One region of the Paenibacillus sp. FSL K6-0276 genome, then DNA from elsewhere that is predicted to be linked to it. Evidence: riboswitches for the same ligand, from Rfam matches in the RefSeq annotation. Region 1 holds a riboswitch; each other region holds the start of a gene.
What was found. A riboswitch is a leader RNA that binds a small molecule or an ion and turns the genes downstream of it on or off. The one in region 1 is predicted to bind cyclic di-AMP.
Positions count from the first base shown of each region.

Region 1 (3,841 bases):
GCGCTCTCTCCTCTGGTAGCTAACTTCTTAGGTTGCCTCTAAGCTGGACTCAATCGTTATTGCGCTGCTATAACTGCAATCTGACCCGGATGGTCTTCCGTTACCTCTCCGATCAATGCTGCCTCTACACCAGCATCTACTAACTCTTTTAACAAGTCTTCACTTTGTTCAGGAGCAATAGAGATCAGCAGTCCGCCAGAAGTTACAGCGTCACACAGAATATAACGGCTCAATTGGTCCATTTCTTCCGGATACAGAATGCTGCCTTCTAAATGGGCAAAGTTATTCTTAGTGCCGCCTGGAACAAATCCTTGTTCCGCGAGTTCTCTAACTCTCGGAAGCATAGGTACGGATGCTTGACGAATTATCAGTCCGTGGTTGCTCCCCTTTGCCATTTCCGAAGCATGTCCCAGCAGCCCAAATCCAGTAACATCTGTACAAGCATGTACATTATAAGGCTCCATAATCTCAGCCGCTTTTTTATTCAGTGTAGACATTACTGTCGTAAGGCGTGTGGTTTCTTCAGGGGATAGCTGATCCTTTTTAATAGAAGTCGTTAAGATGCCCACACCGATAGGTTTTGTCAAAATCAGCTTGTCCCCCACCTGCGCACCCGCATTGGTTCTTACTTTGTCCGGATGCACAAGGCCCGTAACGGCCAATCCAAATTTAGGCTCCTTATCATCGATGGAATGTCCACCTACAAGCGTCGCTCCTGCTTCCTGCACTTTATCCGCTGCACCGCGCAAAATGTCACCGAGAATGCTTTTGTCCAGAACAGAGATAGGAAAAGCCACAATATTAAGCACCGTAAGCGGCTTTCCGCCCATAGCATAAATATCACTTAACGCATTGGCTGCTGCAATTTGACCAAAGGAATAAGGGTCGTCCACGATCGGCGTGAAAAAATCAACAGTTTGCACCAACGCTAGATCATCACTTAAACGGTATACCCCTGCGTCATCACTGGTATCCAGACCTACAAGTAGATCCGGGTTAGGAACGGTTGGTGGCAGACTGCGAATAACCTGCATGAGATCGGCAGGACCGATTTTGCAACCGCAGCCCCCTTTTGAAGATAATGAAGTCAATTTTATGGTTTCGGCTTGAGACATCATGACTCAGCTCCTTTAATAGAAATGTCGAATATCTTTAATCTTACATCAGTTGACAGCATTGTACAAAATACAAAGCTACTGATTTGATTTCATTATGCTATAATTGGAACCTTGATAGTAGTATCAAAGGCTAAGGCTGGCTCATTCGTAGAATTCAATACCTTTGAGCCAGCCTTTAGTTTGATATCCAGTACTTTAGGGAAAACCTCCCTATAATTCATCGATAATCGCTCGAAAATGAGGTCTTTAGGTAAATCCTCCCTATAAATTAGGGTAAATACCCGTTTATGGCTAAATACATCCTACTTATAAGGAGATTTTCCCTATATCATGTTCTAGAAGACATAACCTTTAATACTTTAGGGAGGTTTTCCCTATAGTTCTATACAAAAGGGCGTCCCACAGCCTGTTCATTCTTCCCGGCTATGGGGACGCCCTCTTTTCTCGTATAAACGCCCGTCGTCAATCCTCCAATAGATCAACTAATCTGCTGAGTTCCCTGCTGCTTCTCCAAAAACCGCTGAAGAATATCATTAAATTTCTCCGGCTGACACAGATTACTAGGATCTAATGCGTTAGGAATAATCGCTAACTGAGCTTGTGGTAACTGAGACACCATATCCTTCATACAGTTTACTCCAAATTCACTAAAGTCACCGACAATACATAACGCAGGACGCTTAAAAGACTTTAAGCATCTAGTGTAATCCACATGGCTCGTAGCCAGCCTTTGCCGATACAATTCCCGTGGACGTTTCTCCAGAAGTCCTCTTCTAATCTCGTTATAAGCAAGGTTCCAACGTTCTCGGTACATCATACGAATCGAAGGTAACACCAGCTCACTTGGAGCGTAATACATTAACCAACTACAATAAGCAGCCATAAGCTGGATTTTACCTATAATGGTCGACGCTTGACTTCTACAGAAACTATCCACGATAACAATTGCTTTTACCCGCTCAGGATATTGTTTCGCAATATGTTGAACAACCAGACCACCATAGGCGATCCCGACAAAAACCGCTTCGCGGATGCCCAAATCATTCAATAGCATAATCAGATCTAGACATTGAGTTTCAATAATCTCGTTTGGGGCCTGCAGCAGTTCACCTGACTTGCCATTCCCCCGTAAATCGCACAGAATCACTTTATATTTATCAGAAAAATACTCCAGCTGCGGCTTGAACATAGTATGTGTTAATCCATGTCCATGGATAAACACAACCGGAGTCCCTGTACCATTAATTTCATAATAGAGCGAAGTTCCATTCAGTTTAGCAATAGGCAAAGTTAACACCTCTTTCATAAATAGGTTCTACAACTATATCTGCTTTTGAACGCAGCAAAAAACCACAGAGGGATTCTCTGTGGCTATTCATCTTCAAATACGCCATTCATCCTCTCTCCATACGCTTACGAGGTTAGCTGTCGGATTCGGGCAGTGAGAGTTGCCCTACCTGCATGGATGCATTACTATGCACCTGTAACAGGATTCACCCCATAACTAGTACCGACTGTCATATCGATTTCCAGTTGTTGGTTCCCCCGCTTTCCTTAACGGAAATTAAGCGGATTTCTTATGTAATTATCGGTTATGTGATGAATCATACCCCGTGTAAGGTTTCCTTGTAAAGGATGGATCTGGGCAAAATAATGTGGAATGCAGTGCTTTTCATTTCATATTGTGTAAACTCGTCATTCTCTCTTTCTTTTGCTCTTGTTTACTCGCTATATCAAGAAGAGACGACAACCGTTTCTCGTAGAAATATAAGGATTTTTATAGTTGCGCAGCATATAAATTCTAATATTTTAAAAAAAGCCGAGCGGTCTTCAGAGATCAATCCCTGAACCACTCGGCTCCTTCATACAATCATGCGGCTACAAAAGATCGGCGTTTTTCAATGCATGCTCCCAGCTCGGAAAAAAGAACAGCGCACTTCTCATGAGGTCAGGGTCGCTTTGCTTCACTTGTTTTTTGCTGATCGAGCTTCCGTCGGTTTGAAGCTTTTTGATGCGACTTAACACTTCATCAGCCTCCAAAGGAATTTCCATTGAAACACTCCTTTCTCAGTGACCTGTTTCCAATCATTTTCTCCATAATATGCAAATTTATTCTTCATTTTTGATTTCGACGGATCAAACTAGCTGAGAGATCGGTTGTTCAGCAATGAAACAGGTAGGAATCATGGGGTATTTCTCTGCTAGGATTTCAGCAAAATATTTCATCCCTGGGGCTTCACTCTCCGCATGACCCAACATGATCAAAGCTTTCGATCTTCCTTGGTGCACTGCATCCCTCGCATATTCCAGGGTTTCCCACTCGGGTCCCTCGCCAGCAATAATTAAATCAAGATTGTGCTGATTAAAAAGAGGAATAGCCATCGTCCCGCCCCCTCTGTAACCTACTAATATCCCCACATATCTGCATGTCCGAGATAGATCGCCGGCAACACGTACATAGGAGATGCCTAGCTTTCTTTTTATATACTGAGCCGCTTCACTTACTGTCATGGCGGGAATCGTTAGGATTGTAGCAGCGGGTTGCTGCTCATCCACATAGGCTGACCACTCAAGTTCTCGCAGCAAACCCACCATGATTCCATCCGGTTTATGCCGATGCCAATAATCATGATAACGAAAAATAGCCATTTCGGATCGCTTGATCAAACTCATTTTCGCGCGATAAACAGGGTCATCCTCTAGCCACTTGCTCGTCTCATGAT
Region 1 is NZ_CP150276.1:5,282,264-5,286,104, forward strand. Features, by position in the region: gene selD (selenide, water dikinase SelD) at 57-1,115, opposite strand; gene MHH52_RS24820 (alpha/beta hydrolase) at 1,597-2,406, opposite strand; cyclic di-AMP (ydaO/yuaA leader) riboswitch at 2,513-2,699, opposite strand; gene MHH52_RS24825 (hypothetical protein) at 2,997-3,170, opposite strand; gene MHH52_RS24830 (Nif3-like dinuclear metal center hexameric protein) at 3,255-3,841, opposite strand, start outside.

Region 2 (3,841 bases), 1.4 Mb from region 1:
TTCGCGAATTAGATTCAACCCGAATCATACTCTTTTCAAGGTGTTTCTGTAAAAAACAGAAAGTGCTCTTTTGAGCGCAATTTGAACCATATTCTGCCGACTGTGACGAAAAAGTGAACCAAATAGGTATTTATTGCGTGTTATCGAGCCTCTTCCTCGCTTAATCTCGACTTCTTGTTTCATTTCCTATAAAGGCGATTTTTGGTGATTTCTACAATTGTGGTGAATAAAATCACATGGTATGCCCGCTTTTCGCTAATTGAATCAAACTGGAGTAAACAGGAGATATAGAGAGATTGGATATCAAGTAAGCGCTATCCAATGCGAAAATAGTTTTTAATTTGCATTATTTTGGCATCAATCAGGTTTTACAATACTTCCTGCATAAGGGTATGATTACTCCTGTTTCAACAACAATCGAATATTTGATCCGCTTAATTTCCGATAAGGAAAGCGGGGGAACCAACAATCGGCAGACGATGTGAGAGTCGGAAGCCGGTTATGGGGTGAATCCTGTAGAGGATGCGAGTGAGCTCGTATCTATACAGGTAGGGCGACTCTCACCGCCCGAATCCGACAGCTAACCTCGTAAGCGTATGGAGAGAGGATGAGTGCAATGTGACCGCTAGCGAGCCACAGAGGATATCCTTTGTGGCTTTTTGCTGTGCTTTTTATTAGCAAAGCATATATGGAGAGCCTCACGAAGAGGTCGTTAAATTCATCATTAGCGGTGGCTTTTCTTACAAGATCAGGGTGATCACTTTCTGATCTTACAAGCAGAGCATTTGAGGAGAATAATAAGAGATGACGGATCAGAATGAATATGTGCTGGTATGTGCGCCAACGAAGGCGGGCGAACATTTCATTAAACTTCTGAAATTCAGAGGTATTAAGATGGCGGGACTTACCAACAATGTGGCTGAGAAAGCTTTACTTGAGGAGCTGGGGATTGAGCAGGTGATCCTAGTAGATACCCGTCACCAGAACACTTGGTTTCGCCCACCGTTCCCGGTAGGCAGGGTATATCTGTTCGAGAGCAGCTTTACGCTTTGCTGCCGCTACATTCAGATGTGCCGTACCTGGACGACACAGCCGATTTTTGTAATCACAAGTTCAGTAAATCCTAGATTGGTCTATAAAAGACTTGGTGCGAGTTATGTAATCTATTCCCACAGTGGTGATGCTGATTTTCTGGTAGATAAATCACCTCATCAAGGATAAAAGAAGGAGTGCGGGAGATATGATGGATCTGTATATGGTAGCTTCATTAGCTGTAATTTACGGGTTGTTTTATGGATTTATGCGCTGGTGCGCAGGTGTAGTTGAGGATACAGGGAGGGATAAGCTGTGATTCTAGTAATCGCTGTTACCCTACTGCTGTTTGTATATCTGGTTTACGCATTGATTCATCCGGAGAAATTTTAAGGAGGGGCATTCATGGGCATTTTGCAAATAGTTGCTGTAATCGTAATTCTCATCTTGCTGGTTAAGCCGATGGGCACGTATTTATATCATGTATTTTCTAATGAACAGAATCGTACAGATAGATGGTTTGCACGTACAGAGAAAGGTATTTATAAGCTGATCGGCTTGAAGAAGCGGGACGGAATGTCCTGGAAGAAGTATGCACTCAGCTTTATTTTAACGAATATCGTGCTGGTTGCTTTCAGTTATATCTTTCTTAGATTACAGCGGGGATTGCCGCTGAATCCGAATGGAATTGCGGATATGGAGCAGACGCTTTCATTCAATACAGTAATCAGCTTTATGACGAATACGAACCTGCAGCATTATAGTGGGGAGTCGGGACTTTCGTATTTTTCACAAATGGCAGTTATTACGATGATGATGTTTACGTCTGCAGCGAGCGGACTTTCTGTTGCTGTTGCCTTTGTCAGAGGGATTACGGGACAGAAATCAGTTGGGAACTTCTTCGAGGATTTCGTTAAAGCACAAATTCGTGTGTTCATTCCGCTAGCTCTGCTGGTTTCATTGGTGCTGGTAGGACTGCATGTGCCGCAAACACTCAAGCCATCGCTTGCGGTTACTACACTTGAAGGGCAAACGCAACAAATCGCTATCGGTCCAGTAGCTTCTCTGGAATCGATCAAACATTTGGGCACGAACGGAGGCGGCTTCTTCGGGGCCAATTCATCCCATCCTTTTGAGAACCCTAATCCACTTACGAACGTACTGGAGATTCTCTCTATGTGGATGTTGCCAGCTTCACTCCCATATATGTACGGATTGTTTGCCAAGAACAAACGTCAGGGCTGGGTGATTTTTACCGCAATGATGACCTTGTTCGTACTGTTACTAAGCCTGAACTTTTATGCTGAATCAAAGGGTAATCCGGCGATCAATCTACTTGGAATCGAATCTTCACAAGGTAGCATGGAAGGTAAAGAGGTACGCTTCGGCATTCCACAGTCATCCTTGTTTACTTCGGTAACAACCGCAGCTACGACAGGTAGTGTTAACAATATGCATGATACTCTGACGCCGCTGGGAGGCATTACGCCTCTGGCACTGATGATGCTGAACAATGTCTTCGGTGGTAAAGGTGTCGGACTGATCAATATGCTGATGTATGCGATTCTGGGTGTCTTCCTGTGTGGTCTGATGGTCGGCAGGACACCGGAGTTTCTCGGAAGGAAGATAGAGGCCAGGGAGATGAAGCTGATCGCCATCGCGATCCTCGTTCACCCGTTCATTATCCTTGTGCCAACCGCAGGTGCGTTCCTGACGGATTTGGGCAAAGGAGCGATTACGAACCCTGGATTCCATGGACTTAGCCAAGTGTTATATGAATATGTCTCTTCTGCTGCGAACAACGGTTCAGGGTTTGAAGGGCTTGCGGACAATACAACCTTTTGGAATGTCACAACCGGGATCGTGATGCTGCTAGGCCGTTATGTCTCCATGATCGCTATGCTGGCGGTAGCAGGTTCTCTGCTTCGGAAGAAGCCAGTTCCAGAAACGATCGGCACATTCCGTACAGACAATGGTCTGTTCACTGGGATTCTGATTGTTACGGTATTAATTATTGGTGCACTGACGTTTCTGCCGGTCATTGTGCTCGGCCCGATTGCAGAATATCTAACCTTACGGTAGGAAGAGGGAGAACAAAATGAGTACTGTAAAAAGAAAAAAGCTGCTGACGGGACCCATACTCCTAAGCGCTGTAAAGGATAGCTTTATTAAGCTTAACCCAGTGACGCTAATCAAAAATCCGGTTATGTTCGTGGTAGAAGTCGGTACGATCATTGTATTGCTAATGGTACTCGCACCTGGATATTTCAATGCTGAGAAATCGCTAGGGTTTAATATCACGGTGTTGTTCATTCTGCTATTTACAGTGCTGTTTGCGAATTTCGCTGAAGCGCTGGCGGAAGGCCGCGGAAAAGCCCAGGCAGATTCGCTCAAGAAAACGAAACAAGATATCACTGCCAACAAACTGGTTGGAGGGTCAGTGAAGACAGTATCCTCCTCCGAGCTGCGTAAAGGGGATATCGTCATCGTCAGTCAGGGAGAACTCATCCCTGGTGACGGTGAAGTGATTGAAGGGCTGGCTTCCGTTGATGAATCAGCGATTACAGGTGAATCTGCACCTGTGATCAAGGAAGCTGGTGGGGACTTTGGTTCCGTTACAGGCGGCACACGGGTCGTCAGTGATGAGATTAAAGTGAGAATCACAAGTGATCCAGGTGAGTCGTTTCTAGATCGAATGATCTCCCTTGTTGAAGGGGCGAAACGTCAGAAGACACCGAATGAAATCGCGCTAAATACGCTCTTGATCAGTCTGACGCTAATTTTCCTGATTGTAGTAGTGACCTTGCGG
Region 2 is NZ_CP150276.1:571,569-575,409, forward strand. Features, by position in the region: cyclic di-AMP (ydaO/yuaA leader) riboswitch at 422-611, shown strand; gene MHH52_RS02685 (hypothetical protein) at 805-1,221, shown strand; gene kdpA (potassium-transporting ATPase subunit KdpA) at 1,438-3,114, shown strand; gene kdpB (potassium-transporting ATPase subunit KdpB) at 3,131-3,841, shown strand, end outside.
Region 2: another riboswitch for cyclic di-AMP. It lies ahead of MHH52_RS02685 (hypothetical protein); the one in region 1 lies ahead of MHH52_RS24820 (alpha/beta hydrolase).

Region 3 (3,841 bases), 870 kb from region 1:
GGGCGTATTCTTCTAGACTTAACGTTTCTCCGCGCCGGGTCGGTTCAATACCGGCTTCAGCGAGTAAAGCCTCCAGACGCTCACGTCCCTCTTCAGGGAAATAGCGTGCCTTGAGATTGTTAGCAATCGTCTTGCGGCGCTGTGTAAAGGAAGCTTGGACGACCTCAAAGAAATGCTTCTCACTCTCAACCTCTACCGGTGGATGCTCTCTTACCTTCAGACGGATTACAGCTGACTCCACATTAGGTTGAGGAATGAATACCGTACGTGGCACAATACAGACGAGCTCAGGCTCGCTGTAGTACTGCACGGCAATGCTAAGGCTCCCGTATTCCTTACCTCCCGGAGAAGCAGCCATACGCTCCGCAACCTCTTTCTGAATCATTACAACGATGTTATCGAGCGGAAGCTTCTCCTCGAGGAGCTTCATCAGGATCGGAGTCGTCACATAATACGGCAGATTGGCAACTACGCTTACCTTGTTCACGGATGCAAAATCTTCCTTAAACAGCTCTTGCAGATTTACATTCAGAACATCATCATTACGAACCTTAACATGCGGATAAGGAGAAAGTACGTCCCTTAAAATGGGAATAAGTCTACGGTCGATCTCTACAGCCGTTACCGCACCCGCTGTTAACGCCAAGCGCTCCGTCAGGGCCCCGATCCCAGGACCGATCTCCAATGCCCCTGAGTCGCTTTCTAGCCCAGCAGCGTCTACAATCTTGTCCAATATATTTTGATCAATCAAAAAATTCTGTCCTAAGCTCTTCTTGAACTTGAATCCATAACGCTGAATAATTTCTTTTGTCCGTTTTGGAGTCGAAATTTCTTCTCTACCACTCATGAAGTAATGCCCCCCTGATCAATTTGGGCGAGAGCTCCGGCAAATTCCTCCCGCGTGATTCCAAACATCGCCAGCCGCTTGTACAGCTGCTTGCCATTACAATATCCTATTCCAAGCAAATTACCAAGCGCCATACGTCTTTCAGCTGCCCGAGGGTGTACAAGCATACCTGCGGCCATTAGATCATCAATTCCAATCAAGGCAGGTGCTCCTTCAAAGGAGGTATGTACATTCCGCAGCGCATGACGAATCGCCTCTGGAGATGCATTCTCCACACCGATATCCCCTTTGCGGGTTGCGTCCTTCTCCGGAATGAAGGCGTGCTTGCAGCCCGGCACCTTCGCGGATACAATCTTACGAATTCGCTCACCCGCGTGATCCGGGTCCGTAAGAATAATCACGCCTCTACGCTCCATAGCAAGCGCGATCTTCGCAATTACGGTCCGGTCTACAGCCGAGCCCCCTGTTTCGATCGTATCTGCTTCTACAGCGCGTTTAACAGCGACGGTATCACTCTTACCTTCAACGACAATTAATTCCTTAATCATATTTCTTGACTCCTCCCAAAAAAAGCAAAAAGAAGAGGTTTCGCTCCTCTTCTTTTGGTTAAAGAATTTATAAGTGATGAGCGGTTGCTCTGCGATCAACGAAATGATCATCTGGCGTTCCTTAACGGTTACCATCACTATATCTTATCAAAGGTTAATTTGCAAAAGCTTCAGTTCTAGTTAAGCTCCGGTTTCACAGGCCCAATCACATAAACGGTACGTGATTTACGACCGAAATTACGAACATGGCTCAGTGAGTCGAAATAGACATCTACTTTATTGCCTTTAATGGCACCGCCAGTATCTTCTGCACGGCGGAATCCAAGCCCCTCGATATATACCCACCAGCCAATAGGAATTACATTTGGGTCTACTGCAATCGTTCGACCTTCCGTTACGCGTGTTCCGGAAGCAGTTTTGGTACCTATACCTGGCTCTTCTGATGAATAAGCTGTCATGGAGACGTTCTTAATCATCTTCTTGTACTCAAAGTCTACGCCAGCCTTGCTTGTGACGTTATTAGCCTTAGCGCTAACCTTAGCCGTTTTGGAAGTGGTGTTTGATTTGGAAGTTGTTGTAGTCTTAGCTATAGCCGGCTTAGGAAGTGCTTTGGTACCAACGGCAATAATCTTATCTTTCGTTACCGTTTGTACTTCCTTACCAATCATGCGCATAGAAGCCAGTTCTCCGTCTTGGTAGATCTTTTCAATATGCTGAATCATGACGCCTGGTTTGCCTGCCTGTGCCACTCTAACTGTTCCCACAGTAAGGGAGGGGTCTGCTGTCTTGATGACTCTGAAGGGTAAGTTAGTTGTTCGCTGTACTGTCTGTTTGTTGATGCGAACAATCTTAATCTCCATGTTGGCAGAAATGGTGGTGTCTAACGAAGGGAAAATCTTATCATGATCTTCTAGGGTGATGCCCATTTTGTCAATTGCTTTACCAATTGTATCCTCGGTCGTATATAACGTTTTTGTTGCTCCGTCCGCAGTAAGGCTAATTTTCTGCGCACGATTGATGACGACACGGTCACCGTCTTTTATTTCATCACTCAGACCTAAAGATAATTCATCATGCGGCTGCAGCGGAATTTGCTCTTTCTCCAACACATCACCAAGAAGTGACTCACGCGTTTGAAGCGTCTGTGTTTGCCCGTCTATTACTAAAAATAATTGTTTGTTACTTTGACCGTGTACGTACAGCAGAATAAGTAGCGCGATAGCGACTGAAATCACGCCCGCAAGTAAAAGTACGCGAGTATTTACTTGCTCCCACCGTAATGCGAAAGACCTGCTGGATGACTGCGAATCATGGGATACTTCTGGTTGGAATACGCCCATTCTCTCCATCCTCCTTACATAGCCCCGTCGTCAATTGTATATCATGAGGACTGAATTCCTTTGACGAAACTATTTGAGATTGTCACAGGATACGCACGTAATAACTTAGCGTCTCCTGCTCATGGATCGCCTGCTCGGCACAGCTACTCCCACCCCTGTTATATAACAGTATGTGGGCAACATTCCGTTTATTCAAAAATAAAAAAGCCTAAAAAGAGTTCAACTGAGGACTCTTTCGTGGCTTCTCCAATGTCAGAATAGAGAATGTATGTGCACGAGGTTGCCTCTCTTACTTGCGCTTACGGGGTTAGCTGTCGGGTTCGGACGAAAGAGAGACGCCCTATCTCAGGTCACCCGCTCATGGCGGTTGCCCTTGAATTCACCCCAAAGACCACGTGAAGAAATCAAATATTGTCCTGCGGCACGTCTAAGCCGTATTCAAGATACAGGCATGCGGCAGATTCAATACTGGTTCCCCCGTTCTCCATACGGAGACTCAGCGAGACGATCCATGAATCAATGGCTGTCACTATAACACAGCTCACATCACTGAAAAGATGATATCCTGTTTTGATGCATGTTGTAAAGGACGATTCAACCACGTTTACGCAAATAAATGGTTAAAATATTGTAATATTCAGCCGTTTTTATATTAAAAAAGTTTAATATATCGGCCATTCTTTATTTTTCACCTGTTTTACTCCCGTTTTCAGACAATCCCAAATCGTTCCAGTGCGTTCGCATACGTTATTTCAGCCAATTCCTCCCATGTTAACCCTTTAATTTCAGCCGCTGCCTCTGCTACTAACTTCACATGAGCACTCTCATTACGCTTCCCGCGGAAGGGGTGCGGAGTCAAATATGGAGCATCCGTTTCGATCAATAATCGGTCTAGCGGGGTCTGCGCAAGCACTTCTTTTGGCACTCTTGCATTTTTGAACGTAATGGGTCCTCCAAACGATAAATGAAAACCAAGATTCAAGCACATTTTAGCCGTTTCCCAACTTCCTGAGAACGAGTGCATCACGCCTCCAACCTCATTTGCCTTTTCCTCCCGTAAAATCCGTACAACATCTTCATGGGCATCACGGTCATGAATACAAATC
Region 3 is NZ_CP150276.1:41,882-45,722, reverse strand. Features, by position in the region: gene rsmA (16S rRNA (adenine(1518)-N(6)/adenine(1519)-N(6))-dimethyltransferase RsmA) at 1-847, opposite strand, end outside; gene rnmV (ribonuclease M5) at 844-1,395, opposite strand; gene MHH52_RS00190 (ubiquitin-like domain-containing protein) at 1,572-2,735, opposite strand; cyclic di-AMP (ydaO/yuaA leader) riboswitch at 3,017-3,247, opposite strand; gene MHH52_RS00185 (TatD family hydrolase) at 3,445-3,841, opposite strand, start outside.
Region 3: another riboswitch for cyclic di-AMP. It lies ahead of MHH52_RS00190 (ubiquitin-like domain-containing protein); the one in region 1 lies ahead of MHH52_RS24820 (alpha/beta hydrolase).

Region 4 (3,841 bases), 2.1 Mb from region 1:
GTCTTGTTCAGAATTTCACCGATCTTAAGCAGCGATTTACGCCAATCTTGATTTAATTCATCCCCAATAACATAAGTAGGCGCAATCTTATTCAATTGATCATAAATGCCATTCTGTACAGAAGACTCTGATGGAATGAGAATTAGATCCGGCGCAAAGCTGGTTACAGCCTCCAGCGGAAGGTCGTAGCTGATCGTAGGAACATCCTTCAATTCAGTAGACAGATAATCCTGAACACCATTAGGCACTGACCATTGTGCAACTGGAGTTACCCCTAGTGTTACCAAAGAATCTTCTAAATAAGAACCCAGCACACGTTGTGGATTGGCCGGAATAGTCACTTCATGTCCCATTGCATCAGTTAACGTTCTAGGCGCTGCGGGAGCTTCTGTGGCTTCAGCCGTAGGCGCTGTCGTTGGCTCTGTTCCTGCGTTTGAAGAGTTTCCGGAATTATTATTACCGCAAGCGGATAAAAATAGCACCATCACCATTAATCCGATCATCGTTAATTTCATGCTTCCAAATCTTTTTCTGTTAAACGAAAACATTAAATACCCTCCTAGTGTGTACACGCTTTTGTTTTCAAAGGTGTTGACTACCTCTGTCTCACTTTTAAATGATATTGATTCTCATTCTCTATGTCAACATATAAATTTTAAATTTTGTGGATTTACAACAATTTCCTTCTAAAAAAATACAAAAAAGACTATTTCCGAATGTTCCGGATATAGCCTCTCCTAAATGATCCATTATTTATTCAAATGATAAGGGACAGTCGCTACCACAACATCTTTTTGATTCATTAGATAGGAGCGGATTAAAAAGCTGGTCTGATTGTGAAGCACGGCTTGCCACCAATGCTTAGTAATAAACTGTGGAATTAGAATAGTGATATGATCCGTCGCTGCAGTCTTCCACTCTACAGTATCAATAAATTTCACTAACGGACGAATTACACTGCGATATCTGGAACGAAGTACAATCAGGCGTACACCTGGATTCCATTCCTCCCACCGTTGCTCCATCTTATGGATGTCCTCTTCATCAAAGCCTACATACACAGCCACAACATTATCTGTCAAAGACTTCGCATAGCTGATGGAATGTAGTACAGCACGTGTTACACCGGCAACAGGGACAACAACTGTGCTTCCTTTAATCAAAGGTTTATCGGTATTAGGACATATACGAAGCTGATCTGCAGTGTTCAAATAGTGCTTGTGAATACGGTAGAACACGAACATTACAGCAGGTAAGAAGATGAATGCCATCCATACACTCGAGAATTTAGTTATGATAAAAATAAGCGTAATAGTCAATGTAGTCAGCATACCGATGGTATTCACAACAAATCTTCTTTGCCATCCCGCCGGCTTTGTTTTGAACCAATGAACCATCATTCCAAGCTGTGACAATGTAAAAGGAATGAACACGCCTACCGCATAAAGAGGAATCAAGCTTTCTGTATTTCCGTGGAATGCAGCTACAAGCACGGCAGAAAGAACACCTAGAAAAATAATACCATTAGAGAAACCCAGACGGTCACCACGGACCATAAAAGCATGTGGCATATATTTGTCTTTTGCAAACATAAATGCGAGTAGTGGGAACGCTGAGTAAGCCGTATTAGCTGCCAAGAACAAGATCACTGCAGTGATACCTTGAATAAAAAAGTACAAGGTGCCGCGACCAAAGGTCGATTCAGCTATCTGCGAGACAACGGTAGCCTTTTCGTCAGGTACTATTCCGTACCAATACGCCAGCAGTGTGATACCGGTAAACATAAAGCCAAGGATGATTCCCATGATCATTAAGGTCTTGGCTGCATTTTTTTCAGCTGGTGCTTTAAAGTTTGGAATCGCATTAGATACGGCTTCTACACCTGTAAGTGCCGAACAGCCAGAACTAAAAGCTTTTAACAGCAGAAACAAACTAACATTGGATACAGCGGCACCTATTTCAGGCACATTCGCATGAACGCCGCCTAGTGCATATTTTATAACACCGGAGATAATCAGAACTACAATCGAAACCACAAACAAATACACTGGGATTGCGATGAATGAAGCCGATTCTGTAACTCCGCGAAGATTAATTATAGTTAGAAGAATGATAACAGATACAGCAATGAGAACAGTATGATTATGAAGACTTGGAAAAGCAGATGTGATCGCATCCGTCCCTGCCGAAGCACTAACAGCTACGGTCAGAATGTAATCCACCAGTAAAGACCCTCCTGCTAGGAGACCTGTCGGAACGCCAAGATTACTCTTGGCTACGATGTAAGCTCCACCTCCTTGCGGATAAGCATAAATCGTCTGCCGATAGGATAAAATCAGAATGGCCAGCAGGCCCAATACGGCTAATGCAATTGGCAGGGAATACCAGATGGCAGTAAACCCCGCAGCCACCAGTACAATCAGAATTTGTTCCGTTCCGTAGGCTACAGACGAGAGCGCATCAGAAGACAGGACAGCCAGTGCTTTCACCTTGGATAACTTTTCATGATCGAGTTCGTTCGACTTCATCGGACGCCCGATCAATAGTCGTTTTACCTTGCTTACCATTGTGGATACAGTTCCTTTCTTTGAGAGCAGAAACGGAAATTCCGCGCGCTGTTTTCATTGGTGGATTTCATAAATGCAGACACTAAAAATAGCATACGGAAATGATCCGCATGCTATGCATGGTCATTATTCCACCTTGCTTACGAGGTTAGCTGGCGGATTCGGGCTGTGGTATATAGCCCTACGGTACAAGTCCAATCGACTCATTCCGATTCACCCCTTTGGCATAAATGCCAAGTTTGGTTCCCCCGTTTTTCCTAAGAAAATTCAGCGCATATTCAACTTCTCACAAGGTCTAATATTAGTCTACAAAGTGTATACAGTAAAGCGTTGAAAAAAATGAAAAAAGAATGAAAAAACATCCAATAAGCGCAAATATAGCGTCTAATTGGATGCTCTCTTTCATTCTCTTCAATTATCCCTCTGCCCCGTGTCTTTAATACCTTTTCACATATTTTGTATCTACAAAGTATGAAATTAAAATCCTAGGTTTTCCTCTGTTTCTAACTCCAACACTTCTTCTTCCTTGCGTCCGTACCAAAGCAAAATACTAATTAAAGCAAAAGCAATTAACGCAAGGATAGGAATCGTAATGAATCCGAAAAAGTTTAAGTAATCCTTATTACATGGAACACCAATCGTACAAGGAAGGACTTTACTTAACGCAGGAATCTTCTGTTCCGCATAATGATAGATTGAGATACTGCCACCAATCAGACTTAATGGAAGTACATAAGGGATGATGCGTTTATCCCCTCGAAACGTCGCGATTCCCAGTAGGATTAACTGAGGATACATGAAAATTCTCTGGAACCAGCAGAGCTTACAGGGTTCATATTTCAATACTTCACTCAAATATAAGCTACCGGCGACAGCAACTAGTGATACAAACCAGGCGAGATACAGGCAGTTACGCTTGCAGAAAGATAGGGACTTTGTCACTTTACCTCCACAGCTTTTACGGCGGTGTTAATTTCAGTTGTAATCGCTTCAATGTCGAAAGGATCGTCTGCCGGTTCTCCATTAATGTAGAGTGAAGGCGTAGTAGTCATACCTGCTTCGCTAGCTAACTGAATGCCATTATTCAGCTCATCTGCATATGTGCGTTCCTTGATATCTTTACGAAGTAGTTCGTAATCAATAGCTAGCTTCTCTTTCTCCGCAAGGCTTACTAGGAAATCCTCAGTCGCCCATTCTTCGCTCTCTTCACCTTGTTGTGCATAAACAGCATCATAGAACTTCCAGAATTCATCATTATTCTGATGATATACAGA
Region 4 is NZ_CP150276.1:3,218,980-3,222,820, forward strand. Features, by position in the region: gene MHH52_RS15215 (iron-hydroxamate ABC transporter substrate-binding protein) at 1-548, opposite strand, end outside; gene MHH52_RS15220 (APC family permease) at 750-2,567, opposite strand; cyclic di-AMP (ydaO/yuaA leader) riboswitch at 2,691-2,850, opposite strand; gene MHH52_RS15225 (disulfide oxidoreductase) at 3,045-3,509, opposite strand; gene MHH52_RS15230 (DsbA family protein) at 3,506-3,841, opposite strand, start outside.
Region 4: another riboswitch for cyclic di-AMP. It lies ahead of MHH52_RS15220 (APC family permease); the one in region 1 lies ahead of MHH52_RS24820 (alpha/beta hydrolase).